Regions from separate parts of the Veillonella intestinalis genome, predicted to be linked through region 1. Evidence: riboswitches for the same ligand, from Rfam matches in the RefSeq annotation. Region 1 holds a riboswitch; the other holds the start of a gene.
What was found. A riboswitch is a leader RNA that binds a small molecule or an ion and turns the genes downstream of it on or off. The one in region 1 is predicted to bind thiamine pyrophosphate.

Region 1 (3,219 bases):
GCAACAATACCTTCTTTTACATCGTCAATCGTTGGTAAACGCAAATGTTCCGCTGGTGTCACATAGCATAAGAAGTCAGCCCCACAAGATCCGGCAATAGCCCCACCAATGGCACTCGTAATATGGTCATAACCAGGTGCAATATCTGTCACTAATGGACCAAGTACATAAAATGGCGCTCCATGGCAAAGGCGTTTTTCTAATGTCATATTAGCCGCGATTTCATTAAGCACCATATGCCCTGGCCCTTCAATCATTACCTGTACATTATGCGCCCACGCCCGTTTTGTCAATTCGCCTAACGTGATTAATTCTTCAATTTGAGCCGCATCCGTCGCATCGTGCGTACAGCCTGGCCGACAAGCATCGCCTAGACTTAACGTAACATCATAAGTTTCACAAATTTCTAGTAAGCGGTCATAGTATTCATAAAATGGATTTTCCTGATTATTCATTTCCATCCAAGCAAAGAGCAAGGAGCCCCCACGTGACACAATATTTGTCAAACGAGGATTATCTTTAATCCGTTGCGCTGTTTTACGATTCATCCCACAATGAATGGTCATAAAATCTACGCCGTCCTTCGCATGCTGTTCCACCACTGAAAAGAACTCATCTACCGTAATATCTTTTAAGTCTTTATCTAACATACCAACTGCATCATACATAGGTACAGTGCCAATCATAGCGGTAGACATATCAATCAATTTACGACGAAACTCCTGCGTCTTACCAAAATTGGATAAGTCCATAATGGCTTCTGCTTTCATCGCAATGGCATTGCGTACTTTTTCTAATTCTTCCTCTATATTATTATGCTCCGGTGAAACGCCAAGATTCACATTAATTTTAGTACGACAACGTTCACCTACCGCTTCAGGCGATAAACTTTTGTAATGTTTATTAGCAGGAATGGCCACTTTCCCTGAGGCTAACAAGGCCATTACATCCTCTAGGCGCAGTTGTTCTTTAGCGGCTACCACCTCCATCTGAGGCGTCACAATACCCTTGCGAGCCGCATCCATTTGCGTGGTATAGCTACCTTGCTTTACTACTGTCGTGTTTTTACATTGATTATCTTGCTGTTTCATCGAGAGGCCTCCTACATAGGTCTAAATATAACGAATGACTGTCTAAAACACGCAAAAAAGCAAAAATAAAAAGCTCATCCACGTGGATGAGCTTATGAAACGTCCTGTACAGCTTTCCTACGTCGGCATTATCCGAATCAGGTCAAGGGTCAAGTGTTCAAGCACTTTTCTCAGCCTACAGGCTCCCCTAGCTTTTTTGTGTATTTTCTTTATTATAGTACAGGCTCGTTGATAATACAATGAAAATTTACAAAATGACCTCTCTCAAATTATTTATAATTTAACTCATGATAAACTCCTATATTTCAAATTTAACACTACTAATATTTACTATTTAACAGAAATCACATTGCCATAGACATCACGTTCAACTTGATCATTAGATTCATCATTGATACGCACGCGTTCAATTTTATCTTTACTATTAGCTTCACCAGAAATATGATCAATACGAATTCTACTTTCTCCCTCATTAGAAGCAGCTAATGCTGGCGTATTACTGATAATACCTAGCAACTGATTAACTTTCGCATCTAATTCATTAACTTTATCACGCAAGTTTTGATTATCTAGTTTTAAATCAATAATTTCTTGTGCCATAGCCACCCGAGATCTAGATACTCCACTAGACTGTCCAACTTTAAAGGATAAACTAGCATTAAACATGTTTTCACCATTACCCATAGAACTAGCCACTCCCAACAAAGTATCTTCATTAGGTTGATAATATGCTCCTAGTGCAACTGCATCTGAATTTTTGTAATTACCATAACCTACAGCAAATGACCATTTATCATCAGCATTAAAACCAAGTGGATGTAACCCCGCTAAAGCAGCTGCCCCTGCACCAACTTTATCAATCTTACGATTCAAGTGATTATAATTACCCGATAAATTAGTAACTTTTTGATTTGTTTCATATAATTGATCCCCTGTTACCGCATCAGTAGATCCTTTACTAATATCTCCCGGTTTAATATTGGTAATCGATGTACCTCCCATATCAATACCATTATCATTAATAGTAGGACCATTTTCAATTTTTAATCCGCTATTATTAATGACTGTCTCACCAATTGTTATACTGCCATCTTTCCCTAAATCAATATCTTTTGCTAAACGAAGTTGTAATTGTTTATCACTACTTACTACACCAATATTATTCGCAGTAGCTAATTCGGACGCACCACCTACTATCGATAACGATTCTCCCATTTTAACATTAGTAATACTACCTACATCACCTTTAAAATTGAGACCTGTATTCACTGCATCCGAAATACCATTCACAATACCGCTTACATCTACGCTATAATTCTTAGAAGTATCATTCTGAATAAAATCAATTGACTTTGTAGCTGAATTATAACTGCCTCCAGTTGTATACGTATTACTATCAGTAATATTGTTAATAGATTCATTAATAGAATTAGCTACAGCGTAAAGCTGGCTACCATTTATAGCATCTGTAGAATCTTTACTTACTAATCCCGCTGCTACATTTTGAATCCGTCTCGTTCCTTCCCCTTCGCCCGTATTTGTACTACCAACAGAAACGACGCCAGCAATATTATCGCCTCCAGCAAAGCTTAAATTTTGTCCATTTATGGTATCACTTGTATATACGTCAATCCCTTTTGTTGTACTCCCACTAACTACATATGCTGATTTACTACCAAGAAATACTGAGTTATCTAATGTATTTTTGATATTATTGCCTAATACAAAAGTACTATTAGTAGATATCTGATTACTATTACCAATCGCATAGCTTTCACGGCCCGATACAGAAGTTACACCATAAGTACCTATACCAAATACACCAGACTTTTCAGCAGTACTTTCTAACTTATTATAAGAACCTACTACTAATCCATATTTAGCATCATTTGTAATTCCATGACCTAAACCTAAACCAAATTGCTTGGTTATCCTCGAGTTAGAGCCTATAGCAACTACATTGCTGGCAACTACAGCATTATTTTGGAAATGACCAATAATAACACTCTTATCTCCACCGGCATTATTTCCCGCTTGTGTACCCATAACAATAGAATTAGTAAGTGCTGTACCTTTATTATTAGTATTAGCATCTATGCCTGCGTTAGCACCTGCAACTGTACCTAGA
Region 2 (3,219 bases), on a different contig from region 1:
AAGAAAATTTATAAATTTCGATATGAATGTTATGCCGTATAAAATAGTAGTGAAAGCCGTTTTACAGGCATTTTTGTAGGTGTAGCGAATAGATTAAGCCGTCATAATATAAGTGCTTTATGACGGCTTGATTTATTAAATATGTTTCATGACATAGTCTTATTATAATTTACAATGAATATTAACTACGTTTCGATGATACGAAACGGCCTGTTACATAGGTAAGGGCGGCAATAATAAGCATAACGGGAAAGGTTGTGCCCATTGGTGTTTCATAGGTCAATACATTGCGATATAGAATAAAACCAAATAGCCATAAGGCTAGGTTGGGTAGGTAAAATTTACGCCCAGATGCATCCTGCTTAAGGAGAAAGTATTGGGTAAAGAGAATCGCAATCATGGGCGTGAATACTGAACCAATGAGAAATAAGAAGTTTTCATACTCTGTCATAGGTATAAAAATAGCTAGCAATATACCTATAATTGTTAGACTAATGGCGGTCTTTTTTTCAGATAGTTGAGGCCAAATGCTGACGGCGCTTACACCGGCGGAAAAGGCATCAAGATAGGTCGTAGTAACTGTTGCAAAAATTATAATGAGTAATGGCCATAAGCCAAGCCCTGTTTTGAGCATAACGGCTGCAATATCTGTTTCTCCTGCATATATGGCAGAACTAAGGCCAATTACATACATCCAAATACTAACTACTGTATAGGTTAGCGTGCTTACAATAGTGGCGCCTAGAGGCTTTTCCGCGTGGCGCGTATAGTCTGATACTAAAGGTAGCCAAGAAAGGGGCATGGCGGTAGCTAATTCAACTGCTGCGCCAAAAGAAAGGGCTTGATTATCGGTTATAGGCACTATTTGAGCTATGCTGGCTTGTGGATTAAAGATGATGAAGCTAAGCCAAACTGTTAGTATAAATAGGAGTGTCACTGCTATTAAGTTAAGGCGGGTCAAATTTGTAAAGCCTAGTAGTAGCCAAAGAATGATAAGGCCACCAATGATAAGTGACCATAGGGTGGTTCCTAAGGGATAAATGGCATCAGTTGCAGCGGCTCCGGTTATAATCATAACGGTAGTCCAGCCGATGAGTTGTAACACATTGGCTAACGCGAAGCCTGAAGCGCCTTGTCGCCCAAAGGCAAAGCGTACTGTTTCCATGGCACTAGCGCCTGTTTGGGCGCCTATAAGACCGGCTAAGAAGAAGAGGGAGCCACCGATGAGATGGCCTAAGATAATAGCCCAAAGTCCTTGCGTAAATCCCAGTGGCGCGAATAAGGTGCCTGTAAAAATCTCAGCGATTGACAAGGCGGCGCCAAACCATAATAAACTGTGGGATAAAAGCTTAGTTTTAGGAATTGTTGTTGTACTCATAGAATACCCTTTCCAACGGCTTATGCTTGGCAGGTTTATATGAGTTAACTAACTGTTTACTGCCAATTATAAGGTATGTTGTTGTAAGTTACGTAAAGCTCCTGTGCGGCGTAATGTGAACAGTAAAATTCCTGCCAATAGGGAGCCACCTATGGTAGAAATTAAAAAAGGAACCACATAGGTATAAAAGGCAATTTGCCCCGCCGTTTTGCCAAGCACTAAAATGGCTAGCGGATATGCCGATAAGCCACCTAAAATACCAGTGCCGAAGACTTCAGCAATTAAGGTGAGTATTAGACTTCCCGTACGATGATAAACAATCCCAGCTAAGAGGGCGCCCCACATGCTGCCTGGATAGGCTAAGATACTACCCAAACCAAGAAGTAAACGTAAGCTACTTGCGCAAAAGGCAACACTTACGCCTGCATAGCGGCCTAGGAAAACAGCACAAAGAATATTTACCATATGTTGTATAGGCGCACATTTACTAATTCCTACGGGAAAGGAAAAGGTACTGCCCACTACGGCAACGGCTACTAATAAACTGGCAATGGTTACTTTTTTTACATTACTTAAAGATGGATTCATTACAAACACCTATTGCGGTCGAGACTGAATGGTCTCCTCTCACGCCGGAACACGGCTTCCCATCGCTGTAATGACAACTGTCGGGCGCTCCCCCGCCAGCTGGTCTATAATTAGACTGTATAAAAAAACAGAGGCACCAAATACGGTACCTCTGCAAGAGTTTGTGTCGTCTATAACATCTTCCTACGACGGCATTATCCGTATCAGGTATAAGGGTCGAAGTTAGATGACTTCCTCTCAGCCTACAAATATAAGCTCCCCTGAAATTTATACCGTGATTATAGCACAGCTCACTTAGATTATGCAACTCCTATCTGTGAATATTTTAAATTGCTTAGCTTAGAGGTTGTAGATATTCTTTACAGTAGTTGTTAGTTATGTTATTATAATACAATCATTAAAATAGTAACTGCCACCGGGTAGTGTGCGTAAGCATATTGTACATATCATTAGGTCTTAGAAGATATGTAGAGTATGCTTTTTCTTTTAAAAATTATTAAGTATTTATAGACTAAAGGAGTGAGGGGCATGAGTCTTACCTTGAGAAAGATAACACTTGATGATATTTCAGAATTACAACGTATAGCTATAGAAACATTTAGAGAAACTTTTGGTCATCATAATACAGAGGCCGAATTAGAGGACTATTTTAATACGGCTTTTAATCCTGAAACCTTAGCAGCTGAAGTTATGGATAGTGAATCACAACATTATTTTGCCTTAGTCGATGGTGTAGTAGTGGGATATTTAAAGCTTAATCAAGGCGCTGCTCAAACGGAACAGGAACTACCTAATGGTTTTGAAATACAACGAATTTATGTATTAAAGGCATTTCAGGGGCAAGGGCTAGGTCGCCTTTTGTTTGAAAAAGCGTTACAAGTAGCTTGTGAAACCGATTGTGAATGGGTATGGTTAGGCGTTTGGGACCAAAATTATAAAGCGCAACGTTTTTATGAAAAATATAAATTTGAACGTTTTAGTGAGCATCAATTTCCTGTAGGCGATAAAGTTGACATCGATTGGATGTTGCGTCGTTCCGTGGCTTCTTTACAAGCTGAGTTTGGTCAATCTAAGTAGTGTTTAATCTTAGATATTATGTCTAATTGTAGATGTTGGGATTGTACCTCAAATAGTTAATGTATGGTAATTTAATAATAAAAAGGAAAAGCCCTTATTCAGTTGTTACTACTATGCTATATAGCATGTTAGTTGCTGAATAAGGGCTTTTTTGCAGGATAAAATTTTAAAAGAAA

Region 2: another riboswitch for thiamine pyrophosphate. It lies ahead of thiW (energy coupling factor transporter S component ThiW); the one in region 1 lies ahead of thiC (phosphomethylpyrimidine synthase ThiC).

The regions. Positions count from the first base shown of each region.
Region 1 covers NZ_CALPCB010000001.1:168,278-171,496, reverse strand. The annotation lists gene thiC (phosphomethylpyrimidine synthase ThiC) at 1-1,091, opposite strand, end outside; TPP riboswitch at 1,189-1,290, opposite strand; gene NFR27_RS00795 (beta strand repeat-containing protein) at 1,422-3,219, opposite strand, start outside.
Region 2 covers NZ_CALPCB010000008.1:46,471-49,689, forward strand. The annotation lists gene cytX (putative hydroxymethylpyrimidine transporter CytX) at 182-1,378, opposite strand; gene thiW (energy coupling factor transporter S component ThiW) at 1,445-1,966, opposite strand; TPP riboswitch at 2,130-2,238, opposite strand; gene NFR27_RS07555 (GNAT family N-acetyltransferase) at 2,495-3,043, shown strand.